Regions from separate parts of the Streptomyces sp. NPDC059355 genome, predicted to be linked through region 1. Evidence: riboswitches for the same ligand, from Rfam matches in the RefSeq annotation. Region 1 holds a riboswitch; the other holds the start of a gene.

Region 1 (7,477 bases):
GCTGCCCGCGGAGAAGGCGCAGCGGGACGTGGGGGCGGATCCGCACAGGGCGAGGAACCGGTCCAGGGTGGCCGCCGCGGTGCGGTCGGAGCCCATGCGCAGCAGCGTCGTGGTGCGCGGCTCGCCCGGTGCGGCTCCGTTCGTCCAGGCCTGCGGGGCGATGTTGCTGTCGAGGACCATGGCCCGGACCTTGCCGGGGAAGAGATTGGCGTAGGTGGCGCCCAGGATCGTGCCGTAGGAGACGCCGAGGTAGTTGAGCTGCGGGTCGCCCACCGATCGGCGCAGCAATTCGAGGTCACGGGCGGTGTCGGCGGTCGACACGTGGCGCAGCAGGTCCGGGTCGCGCTTCTCGCAGCGCCGGCCGAGGTCCTCGTACGCGTCGATCCAGGCCTTCCGCTCCTTCTCGCCCACCGGGAAGCCGCCCGGCTTGGCGGCGGCCCAGGCGTCGGCCTCCCGGGTGTTGGCGAAGCAGTTCACCGCGGTGCTGTTGCCGATCCCGCGGGGGTCCCAGCTGACGATGTCGAACCGTTCGCGCAGTTCCCTGGGGAAGGCGTCGTAGTTCTGCGGCACCTGCACGGTCCCCGGTCCCCCGGGGCCTCCCGGGTTCACGAACAGGGTGCCGATGCGCTTCCCGGGATCGGTGGCCTGCCGGCGGACGACCGCGAGGTCGATGGTGCGGCCCGCGGGGGCGGAGTGGTCGAGCGGCACCTTGGCCGTGGCGCAGTCGTACGGGCTGCCGGGCTTGCAGGGGCTCCAGTCCAGCCGCGGAACGGTCACCGAAGGTGACGTCGGAGCCGGTGGCGGTGACGGAGCCCTCTGCGCGGCGGTGGCGAGTCCGGGCGCGGTGAGCAGCGCGGAGCAGGCCAGCGTCGCGGCCACGGCTGCCGCGCGCCGGCGGTGGCCGGATGTGGCACCTGGTACGGACATGATCCGCCCTCCTCCGTTGCGTCGAGGGCACTGTCCGGCGGCCGATGCCGCCGCACCGGTACACACAGTTCTGTTACCACCAAACCGCGATTCGGCGGCGCGCGCCAGGGGTGCCCGGTCGTGTGGCCCGCTGTCGGCCGTGCGGCTGCGCGGGCGGATCCCGCCGCTCTAACTCCAACCTGTGTTGTTCATAGAATGGCCGGATGAAGGACATCGATGCGATCGCGGTGTTGCAGGATCCGGTGCGGCGTCGTCTGTACGAATACGTGGCGGCGCAGGGCCGTGAAGTCGGCCGCAACGAGGCCGCCGAGGCGGCCGGGGTGGCGCGCACGCTCGCCGCGCACCACCTGGACAAGCTGGCCGAAGCCGGGCTGCTGGAGAGCGGCAGCCGTCGCCTGACGGGCCGCTCGGGGCCGGGCGCGGGCCGTCCCGCGAAGGTGTACACGCGGGCGCTGACCGAGCGGTCGGTATCGCTGCCCGCCCGTGACTACCGCACCGCCGCCGCATTGCTCGCCGAGGCCGCCGAGGAGGCAGGACTCGATGCCGGACTCCGTGCCGCCGCGAGCCGCCGGGGTGAGGCCCTGCGCGGGTCGACCGCACCCTGCGCCGGCCTCGAAGGGGCCATGGAGGTGCTGGCCGCCCGTGGCTATGAACCGTATCTGGCGGACGCCGGGAGCCCCCGTGGCGCCGAGGGCCCCGAGGGGGAGGCCGGGGCGCCCGGATCCGTCGTCCGCATGCGCAACTGCCCCTTCCACGCCCTCGCGGAACACTTCCCGCCGCTCGTCTGCGGCATGAACCTCGCACTGCTGGAGGGACTGCTCGGCACCGACGGCCCTGTCCGGGCCCGCATGGACGCCCGGCCGGGGGAGTGCTGCGTGGTGGTCGAGGCTTCTAAAAACAATAATGATTGACATAGAAATGAGGGCCGTGCTGGGATGAGGACATGACCGCATCCCAGCACGGCCCGCGCGCCGCCCACCTCGCCCAGCTGAACGTCGCCACGCTCCGGCACCCGCTCGACGACCCGCGCATGGCGCCGTTCGTGGAGCTGCTCGATCCGGTCAACGCCGCCGCCGATGGCACGCCGGGGTTCGTGTGGCGGCTGGTGGAGGAAGGGGCGGCCGATGCCACGGAGCTGCGGCCGGCGGGCGAGGACGTCATCGTCAACATGTCCGTGTGGGAGACCCGGGAGGCGCTGTGGGACTTCGCCTACCGCAGCGGGCACTTGGAGGTGATGCGGCGGCGTCGTGAGTGGTTCGCACGGCATGTCGAAGCACACCTGGTCCTGTGGTGGGTGCCTGCCGGTCACCTTCCGACCGTCGACGAGGCGCTGGAGCGGCTCGCGGACCTTCGGGCGCACGGGCCGTCCCCGCGGGCGTTCACCTTCGTCTCCTCCTTCACCGCTGCCGAGGCTGCCCGGTACACGCTCCTCAGGTGACCGGGGCGAGCAGCCGGTCGGCGACCGCCGCCGCGATGGGCAGGTCCGTCTCGGACTCGTACCAGGAGAACCCCGGCGACGGGTTGACCTCGAAGCAGGCGATCCGCCCGTCCGGGAGGAGTTCCAGGTCCACGCCCGCGAAGGGCAGCCCCGGATCGGCGGCCAGAGCGACACGGCGTTCGGCGATGTCGTCGTCGAGGCGGTGGGCGTGCAGCCGTGCGTCGACTCCCGCTTGGGCCCGGGCGTAGCGGTAGTCGACCGCGGTGGAGTCGACGCGGACGGCGAACGTCCGATCGCCGACCACGTGGACCCGTACGTCCGGGCCGGCGAGGCGCTCCTGGAACTGGACCGGGCACCACCGAAGGCGTTCCAGGCGGCTCGTGTCGCGGACCGGTTCGAAGGCCGTCACCAGGGACCGGATGCCGCCGGCGGACTTGTACACCGCCCCGCGGTGCAGGTCCACGAAGCCGAGGACCTCGTCCGGGTCGTCGTCGGAGACCAGGGCCGCCGGGCTGTAGAACCCGTGACGGGCGATGAGCTGGGCCTGTAGGGCTTGGACGTGTTGGAGGCCATGGCCGACAGCGGGTTCGCGATCCGGCGGCCGCCCATGGCGCGCGCCACCTCGGTGGAGCTCAGGAGCGTGTCGGGCGGCGCGCAGCAGGGCGCCGAACTCCCCCTGCGGAGCAACGCCCGTGTCGATCGGACTGGGCTGCACCATCCGGTCGCCGATCTGGAACGTCGAGTCGACGCACGCGACATGGAAGTTGGTGAGGGCGGCCTCGGCCTGGGACGCCCGTGGGACTCCGGACGGCAGGCTGGTGCCGGCGGTCGATGTCGACCCGGACGCCGAGGTCCCGGCCGAACTGCGCGTCCCGGACGTCGAGGGACTGCCGCTGGTGGTCGAGAAACGCCGGTACGACCCGCAGTAGGCGACGGCGAAGGCCCCCGGCAGGGGGCTTGCCGTGCCTGCTCGGCGTGACCGGTCACGTCCGCCAGTAGGTACCCGACCGGGAGTCGACGTGGACGAGATGCCGGCCGACGCGCACCACGTGGTAGCCGGCACCGGCCCATGAGCCGGTGTCGCCGTCGCCGGCCGGCAGCGGGGTCCAGATCTCCAGGAAGGTGCTGCCGTCCGTGTTGGTGCCGCGCTCGACGAGGTTCGCACCCTCCCACCGGAAGGTGCCCGTGTCCTCGCCGGGCTCGCCCTCCAGGTGGTGGAAGTGGACCCGGGAGCCGTCGAAGGACGTGACGCCGGCGAAGCCCCGGCTGTCGGCGAAGTACGGACCGGCCTGCAGCCACACCACTTCGCGGTCTTCGACCAGCGGACCGCCGTTGCGGCTGATGCCGCGCCGCAGCCACGCCCCCCGCTCGGGCACCGGGACGCCCTGCCCGTCCTCCGGCGCGAGGCTCCCGGGCGTATCCGTCGGCTCAGCCATCGGCGGCGGTGTCGTCAACGGCCCGCAGAGAGAGCTCGATGTTCCCGCGGATGGCCTGTGAGTAGGGGCAGACCGCGTCCGCCCGGTGGAGCAGGGGCAGCAGGTCGGCCGCGTTCCACCCCGCCAGGGAGCCCGTGAGGCCGACCGCGAGACCGTAGCCCGCGGGCGTGTCCGTCGTACCGAGCCGTACCTCGCACGCGACGCGCGCGGCCGAGGCGTCCGCCCCGAACTCGGCTGCGACCTCGGCGAGCGCGGACGTGAAACAGGCGGCGAACCCTGCTGCGAACAACTGCTCGGGGTTGGTGGTACCGGGCGTCTTCTTGAGCGGCGGGGCCAGACGGACGCCGAGGCGCCCGTCATCGGAGAGCACCGATCCGGTACGGCCCCCGACGGCGTGGGCGGTCGTCCGGTAGAGGGTGCGGGTCAGCGGCACGGTCATGTGGTCAGCCCATCTGTACGACGAGGGAACGCCACCCGGGGCCGGACAGCGCTAGGGCGTCTGCCGGTGGGGCAGTGCCTGGCGCGTCGTCGTGCATGACCGGGTACGGCGCGTCTCGTCCGGGGCCTGGGGACCGGGCCACCGGATAATCTAGCAACGGGAGCGGGCCCGCCGGGACGCCCACCTGCGGTGACCCTCCTCACCCCCGTGGACCTGACAGGTCCTCCCGGACTTGACCGGCTCTGGAAGTGCACCGGGACGGCCGGGTCGCCGCTGAATACGGTGCCCGAGTCGCACGCCATCAACGTGCGGTTCGGGGGGTCGAGCAAAGCCACCCCTGTCGATCCACGACAGTCACAGGGAGCAGAAGTGAACCGCAGGAAGTTGTCGATGGTGTCGATGTGCGCCGCACTCGCCGTCACGGGCGCGACCGCGCTGACCGGCTGCAACAAGGACAGCGGCGCCGCCGGCGTCGCCGCCGACGGAAAGGCGATCTACAAGATCGGTTTCCAGGGCCCGCTCACGGGCGAGAGCTCCGCCATCGGCGTGAACATGGAGAACGGCGTCAAGCTGGCCGTCAAGCAGGCCAACGCCCGGGGCGACCTGGCCTTCCACGTGGAGTACGCGGCATCCGACGACGCCGGCTCCCCGGACCAGTCCCCGGCCGCGGCGCAGAAGCTCATCGACGACGAGAGCGTCCTCGGCCTGGTCGGCCCCGCCTTCTCCGGCGCGGCCAAGGCCTCGGGCCGGCTGTACTCGGAGGCCGGCCTGGTCTCCGTCTCCCACGCCAGCAACCCGAGCCTGCCCGAGCTCGGCTTCCGCTCCTTCGTGCGTTCCGTCCCGAACGACAACGCCCAGGGCGGCGCCATGGTCACGTACTTCACCAAGCAGCTGGGGACCAAGAAGGTCTACCTCGTCGACGACAAGAGCGAGTACGGCGTCGGCCTTTCCAAGGTCGCCGAGAAGCAGCTCAAGGAAGCCGGTGTCGAGGTCGTCAAGGCCAGCGTCCCCTCGAAGACCCCCGACTACACCGCTGCCGCCACGGCCGTGAAGCACTCCGGCGCCGACGCGCTGATCTACAACGGGCTCTACTCGGACGCGGCGCCGTTCGCCAAGAAGCTCAAGGATATAGGCTTCGACAAGCCGAAGATCGCCAGCGACGGGACGTACGACAAGAAGTTCACCGAGCTGGCCGGCGACGCGGCCGAGGGCTGGCTGCTGACCTGCCAGTGCCTGGACGCCAACGTCGACCCGGGCACCAAGCAGTTCGCCGAGGACTACAAGACGGAGTACAAGGCCCCGCCCGGCCTGTACGCGGCCGAGTCCTACGACGCCACCAACCTCATCATCGAGCAGATCAAGGCGCTCGGCGGCGGCGACGGCGGAGACGTGCGGCGCGAGGCCGTCCTGGAGAAGGTGAAGAAGGCCCACTACAAGGGCCTCACGCGGCAGTTCTCGTTCAAGGAGAACGGCGAGTTCGCCGGCAACGGCATCTACCTCAGCGAGGTCAAGGGCGGCCGGATCACCCTCAAGGGCAACGTCGACACGCTGGTGAGCGCGGGCTGACGAGCGATGACACTCCTGGAATTCCGCGACTACCTGGTCCCGGGCCTCGCGCTCGGCGCGCTGTACTCCGTGATCGCCATCGGCTACACCCTGGTCTACGGCGTGCTCAAGCTGATCAACTTCGCCCACAGCGAGGTGTTCATGCTGGGCGGCTTCGGAGCGCTGATCGTGCTCACCGAGGTCGCCCCCGGCCACCCCTCCGGGCTGGTGTCGGTCCTGCTCGTCCTCCTCGGCCTGGTCGTCTCCGGCCTGGTCGGGGCGGGCACCGCCTTCGGTCTGGAGAAGGTCGCCTACCGGCCGCTGCGCAAGCGCAACGCGCCCGCGCTGATCTTCCTGATCAGTGCCATCGGCGCCTCGTTCTTCCTCTACAACCTCGCGGGCAAGCTCTTCGGGCGCGACCCCAAGGCCATGCCCGCGCTCTTCGACAACGGCGTGCTCTTCCACGTTCTCGGAGCACCGGTCGACGTCGTCAAGCTGCTGCTGATCGTCGCCGCGCTGGTGATGATCGTCGGCCTCGACCTGCTGGTGCGCCGCACCAAGCTGGGCTCCGCCATCCGGGCCGTCGCACAGGACCCCGAGGCCGCCGGCCTGATGGGCGTCGACATCGACAGGATCGTCTCCCGTACGTTCGTGATCGGCGGGGTCCTCGGCGGGATCGCCGGCTTCCTCTTCGGGCTCAACAGCCAGGTCTCGTTCACCATGGGCTTCATCCCCGGCATCACGGCCTTCGCCGCGGCCGTCCTCGGCGGCATCGGCAACATTCGCGGTGCCATGCTCGGCGGAATGCTTCTCGGCCTGGTCGAGACCTACAACGTCCCGCTGTTCGGCGAGGAATGGCGCTACGTCGCGGCCTTCGCGGTCCTGGTCGTCGTGCTGATGTTCCGCCCGACCGGCATCCTCAGCGCGAAGCTCGGGAGGACGGCATGAGCACGATCGACGACACGCGTGTGGTCACCCCGGGGCGGGCCGCGCACCTCCCGATGTCCACGTCCACGGTGTCCTTCCGTCCCACCCGGCCCTCGGCCGAGGCCCTGGCGGCCCTGCGCAGGCACCGCTGGTACGAGCGTCCGCGCTGGCGCAGGCTGTGCACCCTCACCGCCGTCGGCGTCCTGCTCGCCGTGATGACCGGCGAGCAGGGATCCGGAGCCGACCTGCTGCTCTCCCTGCGCACGACCTTCACCGGGACCGCACTGTGGGCCTGGATCGCCGCGGCCGTCGCCCTCTGGGCGGTCGCCGAGTTCGGCGCCGCCCCGCGCCGTGCCGTGGCCTCCGGTGCCAGGGCCGCCGCTCCGCTGGCCAGGATCCGCCCGGCACTCGACAGCCGCCCCGGGCTGCGCGTGGCGTTGGTGGTGGCCGGGCTCGCCGCGGCCGTGTTCCTGCCCCTGCTGTTCGACCGGTCCACGAACCAGGTCCTGGTCGACTGGGTCGGCATCTACATCCTGCTCGCCCTCGGACTCAACGTCGTCATCGGATGGGCCGGTCTGCTCGACCTCGGCTTCGTGGCGTTCTTCGCGATCGGCAGCTACAGCACCGCCTTCTGGAGCGGACAACTGCCCGTCAAGCCGCCGTTCGAGCTGAACCCGTTCCTGTCCATCCCCGTCGCGATGGTCACCTGCCTGCTCGCGGGCATCCTGCTCGGTGCCCCGACCCTGCGCCTGCGCGGCGACTACC
Region 2 (7,477 bases), on a different contig from region 1:
TCGATCTTGCGATTCACAGGCCGTTGTTGTGCGGCGGAAGGGATTCGAACCCTCAAGCCGTTTCACGGGCCACAGATCCTAAGTCTGCTGCGTCGCCGTTGCGCCACCGCCGCTAGCCGCCTGTCATGATAGCGGCAGGCGGCTGTACGGAAATGCGCAAGATCAGGAACTCGACCGGCGGTTGCCTCCTCGGCACCATGTGCTGGTGATCGCGTGGCAGTTGGGGCACAGCAGCCTGAGGTTCTCCCGGCGGTCGTCGCTCCAGTCGCCGTTGATGTGGTCGATCTCCAAGGTCATGGGGCGCCCTTGCCACTCGGGAGGGGTTCCGCACCGGTCGCAGTCCGGCACGCCGATCTCGTGCAGCGCGCGGCGCAGCGTCTTGGTACCGGTTCTCCGCTGCCTGTCATGCCGGACGAGTATTTCGTCCGGTGTCTTGGCGGTGGGTGATGGCTTGCCGCGCTGGTGGGCCTGCCCCAGGAAGTGAGTGGTGCCGATGCCCTCGTCAGCGATCCATGTACGCAGGCGCGTGCGCTGATGGTGGTTGTCCGGCCGGCCGAGGTGGCGAAGGGTCTCGGCGAGTGAGCGCGAGGCGTCCACCACGCGCCGGAGTTCCGCCGTGGCCGGCCGGGGCGGGCGGCCAATGGCAGGGAAGTGGGAGACGTCGATGCCGTGGTCGGCGAACCGCTTCAGAAGATAGGACGAGAGCCGCGGGTAGGATCGCGTGCCCAGATGGGCGATGACCTCCTCGATGTTCGAACAGAGCCGGGCCGCCTCGGCCAGGATGTCCCTCGTGTAGCGGTTGGTCGTGGTCATCGGCGCACCTTGCCCCGGCCGCGGTATGTGCTCGTGGTGGAGTGGCAGTTGGGGCAGAGGAACCGCAGGTTCTCCCGCCGGTTGTTCCGCCAGTTGCCGTCGATGTGGTCGACCTCCAAGGGAAGCGGCTCGCCCAGCCAGGCCGCCTTGATGCCGCAGGAGGCGCAGCACTCGTCGGCCCCCGTCTCCAGAAGGGCGCGCCGCAGGCGGGAATTGGGTGTCCTCGTGGCTTGTGGCGAGGAGTCCTCGTGCAGGATCTCCTCGGCCGTGCGGCGGCGCCCGTTGTCCCGCATTCGCTCTGTCCGTGTCGGACCGGTGAAGTGCGAGGTGTCGATCGCGAATGCCTTCACCTTGCGGCTGATGTGAGCGTGGTGACCACCCACTGGTTCCAAGCCCAGTCGGCGGAGCACCGCGTACATGTTGCTGGAAGCGGCCACGGCTTCCTCGAGCACCTCCCTGGTCCATTTCACCCCCTCCCGCTCGAAGTGCGAGGTGTCGATCCCCAGCTTCCGCATGCGGATGCGCACGTGGTCACGGGATCCGCCCCGCGGGTCCGCCCCCAGCTTCTCCACCGCTTCGCTCAGCGTCCGCGACGTGCTCGCCGCCTCCGCGAGGCGTTCCTTCGTGTACGGGCTGATCGGCATCCCGCCCCCTCCCTGTCCGGCCGCGTGTGCGGCTCTCGTACGGAGCAACGGGGCGATGGACGGTCGGTTACGGGCCGTCTCGTCCGATAAGCGGAGCGGCCCGCACCGGGAGGGTGCGGGCCGCTGTCGGGGAGCCGGGGGTCCGTCAGATGGCCAGGTCCTTGATGATCTTGGCTACGTGGCCCGTGGCCTTGACGTTGTAGAGGGCTCGTTCGACCTTGCCCTCCTCGTCCACGATCACCGTGGAGCGGATGACGCCCGTCACCGTCTTGCCGTACAGCTTCTTCTCGCCGTACGCGCCGTAGGCCTCCAGGACCTGCTTGTCCGGGTCGCCGACCAGGGTGACCTTCAGGTGCTCCTTCTCGCGGAACTTCGCCAGCTTCTCCGGCTTGTCCGGGGACACGCCGATCACGTCGTAGCCGGCCTCGGCCAGCACCGACAGGTTGTCCGTGAAATCGCAGGCCTGCTTCGTGCAACCCGGCGTCAGCGCCGCCGGGTAGAAGTACACGATCACCTTGCGGCCCTTGTGGTCGGCGAGCGAGACCTCGTTGCCGTCCGCGTCGGGCAGGGTGAAGGCGGGGGCGGTGTCGCCCGGCTGGAGTCGCTCGCTCATGTCAACAGTCTCCTCGGGAGGGGATCGGTACGGTCCGAGACTAAGCTGACAGACTGTTCATGGTGGGCTACGCCCCCTATCCGACCCGACGACGACGGAGGCAGCGCGGTGCCCGAAGCCAGGACCCCCGCACAGATCGAGGCGGACATCGTCCGCCGCCGCGAGGAGCTCGCCGAGACGCTCGACGAGATCGGCGTGCGCCTGCACCCGACGACGATCATCGGGGACGCGAAGGCCAGGGTCGTCTCGACCGTGGACCACACCGCCGGGCGGGCCGTCGTCGCCGTGAACCGTCTCCTGACGGACGTACGGGACGGCCTGCGCCACGAGGACGGCGCCCCGCGCTACGAGCGGATCGCGCCCGTCGCACTGCTCGCGGCCGGTGTGATCGGCCTGCTCGTGGTGTCGGCGCGGCGCAAGCGCTGATGACCCTGCGGCGCACGGGCCGGGCGCGGGCGGGTAGGTTCGTGACGTGAGCGACGACACCAAGACCACCACCCACGACAAGCTGCCCATCCGCATGCTGCACGACCGTGTGCTCGTGAAGTCCGACTCGCCGGAGGGTGAGCGGCGCTCGGGCGGCGGCATCCTGATCCCGGCGACCGCTGCCGTGGGCAAGCGGCTGGCCTGGGCCGAGGTGGTCGCGGTCGGGCAGAACGTACGCAGTGTGGAGCCGGGCGACCGGGTGCTGTACGACCCGGAGGACCGGGCCGAGGTCGAGGTGCGGGGTGCCACGTACGTGCTGATGCGCGAGCGGGACCTGCACGCCGTGGCCGCGGAGCGGTTGGAGGGGTCCAAGGACTCCACCGGGCTCTACCTGTAGGCGAGCGGTCTGTAGGCGAGCGATCTTCGAGCGGGCGATCTGCGAGCAGGCGTCGAAGGGCCGGTGACCGGTGTCACCGGCCCTTTCGCACGGGCTTTGCTACGGTGGTGGGGAACCCCCGACGAGACGCGCCGTACCGGGTAGCTGTTGCTGGACGACAAGACGACGCACCCCGTTCGCTCTCGTTTCCGGAGGTGCCCGTCATGGCCTGGGTTCTGCTTCTCGTCGCCGGTCTGCTCGAAGTCGGCTGGTCGATCGGTATGAAGTTCACGGAGGGCTTCACGCGGCTGTGGCCCAGCGTGTTCACCGGTGCCGGGATCGTCGCCAGCATGGTGCTGCTCTCGTACGCCGCCAAGACCCTGCCCATCGGTACCGCGTACGGCGTATGGGTGGGCATCGGCGCGGCCGGCGCCGCGGTGCTCGGGATGGCGGTGCTGGGTGAGCCCGTCACCGCCGCCCGCATCTTCTTCATCTGCCTGCTGCTGGTCGCCGTGGTGGGGCTGAAGGCGACCTCCGGTCACTGATCCCCGCCCCCTTCCGGGGCGGCTACTCCAGGTACTCCGACGACGGGCGGCTGCGCAGGCCGCCCGTCGCGCCGCCCGGGGTGCCTGCCGTCGAGCCCGTCGTGGCGCCCCCGGTCGTCCCCGTACTCGTTCCGGCGGAGGTGCCCGCGTCGCTCTGGCCCCCTGTGGTGTCGTCCTCCGGGGTCTGGCCCCCGGTGGTCTGCCCCTGGTTCTGGCCCTGGCTCTGCCCCTGGCTGCGGCCGCCCTGGCCCTGGCCGCCGGTGGGCGGCGTCGGCCGGCCCGGGCGGTTCGGCCTGCTCGGCGGGGCCGGGGATTGCGGGGTGCTCTCGTCCTCCGACGGCTCCGGGCTGCTCGGGACGAACGGCGGCGGGGACGGGGCCGCGCCCGGCTGGAGATCGAGGTCGAAGTCCAGGGGGTCGCTGTTCTCCAGGGCCGCCTTCGTGTACTGCGCCCAGATCCGCGCCGGGTACCCGCCGCCCCCGATCCGGGCCTCGCCGAGTGCCCCGTACAGGGATTCCAGGGCGCCCGTATCGGGGTCCTGGCCCATCATCGAGACGACCGTGACCAGGTCCGGGGTGTAGGCGGCGAACCAGGCGGAGCGGTCCAGTTCGCCGGTGCCCGTCTTGCCGGCGGCCGGGTGCCCGGCGGCGAGGGCCGCCGTACCGGTGCCGTTGTCGACGACGCTGACCAGCATGGACGTGGTGGTGTCGGCGGCTTCGCGGCTGATGGCCTGCTTCGGGGTGCGGTCGGGCAGGTGGACGTCGTCGTCGCCCTTCTCGATCTTCTCGACGAGGGTGTAGGGGGTGTGGCGGCCGTGGTCGGCGAGGGTCGCGTAGGCCTGGGTCATGTCCAGGACGCTGGCCTGCATGGTGCCCAGCGCCATGGCCGGACCGGCGTCGAAGTTCGGGGTGTCCTCGGGGATGCCGAGGCCGATCGCGGTCCGCTTGACCTTGGCGGTGCCGACGTCGACGACCATCTGCGCGAAGACGGCGTTGACGGAGAGGTCGGTGGCGGTGTTGACGGTGATGTTCCCGTACGAGATCTGCCCCTCGTTCTCGGGGGCGTACGGGGTCCTGGTGCCGACCACGCGGCGCTTGTTGTCGCCGTTGTAGAGGGTGTTGGGGGTGATCAGGCGGCCGTCCTGGGTGCGGGAGTCGTTCTCGACGGCGGACGCGAACACGAACGGCTTGAAGGTGGAGGCCACCTGGTAGTCGTGCCGGGTCGCGTTGTTGACGTACTGCTTGGTGTAGTCGATGCCCCCGTACATGGCGACGACCTTGCCGGTGGCCGGGTCGATGGAGACCCCGCCGGCCCGTACGACCCGGTCGGCCTTGTTCTTCTCCGGGTCGAGCTTGCTGACCATCGTCTCGTCGACGGCCTCGACGAAGGCGTTCTGCCGGCGCTTGTCGATGGTCGTGGTGATGCGGTAGCCGCCCTCGGCGAGGGTCTTCTCGTCGAGGATCTTGTGATCGACGATGTAGTCCTTCACGGCCTCGACGAGATAGCCGCGCTGGCCCGAGAGCCCGGCGGCCGGGCGGACCTTGCCGGGCTCGGGGAAGCGGATGGCGGCCCGCTCGGCCGCGGGCAGCCACTGCTTCTTGACCATGCCGTCGAGGACGTAGTTCCAGCGGGCGAGCGCGCGCTCGCGGCTCTGGGGGTGGGCGACGACGTCGAAGGCGCTGGGAGAGTTGAGGAGGGTGGCGAGGTACGCGCCCTCGGCGGTGGTGAGTTTGTCGACGTCCTTGCCGTAGTAGGCCTGGGCGGCGGCCTGGATGCCGTACGCGTTGCGGCCGAAGTAGCTGGTGTTGAGGTACCCCTCCAGGATGTAGTCCTTCGACTTCTCGCGACCGAGCTTGATCGCGATGAAGAACTCCTTGACCTTGCGCTTGATGGTCTGTTCCTGGCCCAGGTAGTAGTTCTTGACGTACTGCTGGGTGATGGTGGAGCCGGACTGGGTGCCCTTGCCGGTCGCCGTGTTCCAGGCGGCGCGGACCATGGCCTTGGGGTCGACGGCCCGCTCGGAGTGGAAGTCCCGGTCCTCCGCGGCCAGTACGGCCTCCTGGACCGTGCGGGGGATCTGCGAGAGCGGGACGTTGACGCGGTTGACCTCGCCGTCGCGGGCGAGCTGGGAGCCGTCGGCGTACAGGTAGAGATTGGACTGGGCGGTCGCGGCGGCGTTGGCGGGCGGGATGTGGACCAGCAGGTAGCCGGCGACGAACGCGCCGACGATCAGCAAGCCGAGCAGCACGACGGTGGCGAGGACCATGCGCCAGGTGGGGACGAGGCGGCGCCAGCCGGTCCGCTTCCGGTTGCGCTCGGCCTTCTTGGCGGCTCGGCGGGCCTGCCGGTCGCCCGCCGGCTTCTGCGCGTTCTGTGATGGCGGCTGCTGGCCTGCCGGCTGCCGCCCCGCCGGCTGCCGCCCCGGCCGCTGTTGCCCTGCGGGGATGTCCGGGTCACGAGGGGTCCAGCCCGGTGGTGGTGACTGGTCGCTCATCGCCAGGACTCCTCGACGCCGTACGAAATATCCACATCTGTACCTCATGCTGTCTACCCGATGGCCGCTCATTCCGCGTCGGACGGGCGTAAATCGGTCGCGTGGATCGCCCCTCCGCACTAAGCTCGCGCGCTTTGGCCGACGTAGGAACGACCGGGAAATCGGAGGGATACGGTGCGCCAGGGAACGGCTCGCGGGATACCGCACGGAACGCCTCGCGGAACGGTTCGCGGGACCGCGCGCGCAGCCGCGCGCGGAGCGCGGCTCTATCCGGCCGTCGCGGCCGGCGGGTTCAGGCGCTACGCCACCTACGGGACGGCGACGGCGGCCGGGGTGTTCACCAACACCGTCTTCGGCTTCGTCCTCGCGTACACGTACGTCGCGTTGTGGGACGAGCGGCCCGGGCTGGGCGGCTACGACCAGGCGCAGGCGCTGACGTTCGTCTGGGTGAGCCAGGCGCTGCTCGCCGCGGGCGCGCTCATCGGCGGCGGCTTCCAGGAGGAGATGCAGGAGCGCATCCGTACGGGTGACATCGCCGTCGACCTGTACCGGCCGGCCGATCTCCAGATGTGGTGGCTCGCCGCCGATCTGGGGAGGGCCGGCTTCCAGTTGCTCGGGCGCGGGGTGGTGCCGCTGCTCGCGGGGGCGCTGGCCTTCCAACTGGCCCTGCCCGCCGACCCGCTGCGCTGGCTGCTGTTCCTGGTGTCCGTCGTTCTCGCGCTGCTCGTCAGCTTCGGGGTGCGGTACCTGCTGGGGCTGGCCGCGTTCTGGCTGATGGACGGGGCGGGGATCAATCTGGTGGCCGTCGTCGCCACGGTCTTCTTCTCCGGGATGCTGCTGCCGCTGACGGTGTTCCCGGGCGGCTTCGGGGAGTTCGTCCGCGTCCTGCCGTGGGCGGCGATCATCCAGGTGCCGCTGGACGTGCTGATGGGCGTGCACGCCGGCGCCGGGGGCGCGGTGCGGGCGCTGGCCTTCCAGTCGGTGTGGGCGCTCGTACTGCTGGGCGCGGGGCGGCTGTTGCAGTCGGCCGCGACACGGAAGGTGGTCGTCCAGGGTGGCTGAGGCGGAAGCGGTCGAGAGTGCGGTGGCACCGGCGCGGTCCGGGCAACCGAAGGGCGTACTCGTACTGCCCCTGCTGCCGGTGCGGATCCGGGCCGTCGAGGGGCTGCGCGGCTACGGGCTGATCGTGGCGATGTGGGTCCGGTCGACGATGGCGTACCGGACGTCGTTCTTCCTCTCCACCTTCGGGAACGCGGCGATCACGCTGCTCGACTTCGTCGCGATCTGGATCATGTTCTCGCACGTGGACGTGCTGGGCGGCTTCACGCTGCCCGAGATCGCCCTCCTGTACGGGTCCTCCTCGGCCTCCCTGGGGCTGGCGGACCTCCTCCTCGGCAATACGGACCGGATCGGCGTCCGGATCCGCGACGGTTCGCTCGACACCATGCTGGTGCGCCCGGTCCCGGTGCTCGCGCAGGTCGCGGCCGACCGCTTCGCGCTGCGCCGGGTGGGGCGGATCGGGCAGGGGCTGGCGGTGCTGGTCTGGGCGGTCTCGGAGCTGGACGT

What was found. A riboswitch is a leader RNA that binds a small molecule or an ion and turns the genes downstream of it on or off. The one in region 1 is predicted to bind guanidine.
Region 2: it holds a riboswitch for guanidine, as region 1 does, so the genes downstream of both, ACFXGI_RS19430 (multidrug efflux SMR transporter) here and ACFXGI_RS16755 (Ohr family peroxiredoxin) in region 1, are expected to answer to the same signal.

Annotation. Positions count from the first base shown of each region.
Region 1 covers NZ_JBHYXN010000015.1:67,115-74,591, reverse strand. The annotation lists gene ACFXGI_RS16785 (alpha/beta fold hydrolase) at 1-927, opposite strand, end outside; gene ACFXGI_RS16780 (helix-turn-helix transcriptional regulator) at 1,131-1,838, shown strand; gene ACFXGI_RS16775 (DUF3291 domain-containing protein) at 1,871-2,365, shown strand; gene ACFXGI_RS16770 (RimK family alpha-L-glutamate ligase) at 2,358-3,083, opposite strand; gene ACFXGI_RS16765 (hypothetical protein) at 3,058-3,294, shown strand; gene ACFXGI_RS16760 (hypothetical protein) at 3,349-3,801, opposite strand; gene ACFXGI_RS16755 (Ohr family peroxiredoxin) at 3,794-4,240, opposite strand; guanidine-III (ykkC-III) riboswitch at 4,321-4,384, opposite strand; gene ACFXGI_RS16750 (branched-chain amino acid ABC transporter substrate-binding protein) at 4,610-5,806, shown strand; gene ACFXGI_RS16745 (branched-chain amino acid ABC transporter permease) at 5,813-6,733, shown strand; gene ACFXGI_RS16740 (branched-chain amino acid ABC transporter permease) at 6,730-7,477, shown strand, end outside.
Region 2 covers NZ_JBHYXN010000019.1:24,253-31,729, forward strand. The annotation lists tRNA gene ACFXGI_RS19400 (tRNA-Leu) at 30-113, opposite strand; gene ACFXGI_RS19405 (HNH endonuclease) at 163-813, opposite strand; gene ACFXGI_RS19410 (HNH endonuclease signature motif containing protein) at 810-1,457, opposite strand; gene bcp (thioredoxin-dependent thiol peroxidase) at 1,603-2,070, opposite strand; gene ACFXGI_RS19420 (DUF3618 domain-containing protein) at 2,179-2,496, shown strand; gene ACFXGI_RS19425 (co-chaperone GroES) at 2,591-2,893, shown strand; guanidine-III (ykkC-III) riboswitch at 2,987-3,065, shown strand; gene ACFXGI_RS19430 (multidrug efflux SMR transporter) at 3,097-3,417, shown strand; gene ACFXGI_RS19435 (transglycosylase domain-containing protein) at 3,440-5,911, opposite strand; gene ACFXGI_RS19440 (ABC transporter permease) at 6,110-6,973, shown strand; gene ACFXGI_RS19445 (ABC transporter permease) at 6,966-7,477, shown strand, end outside.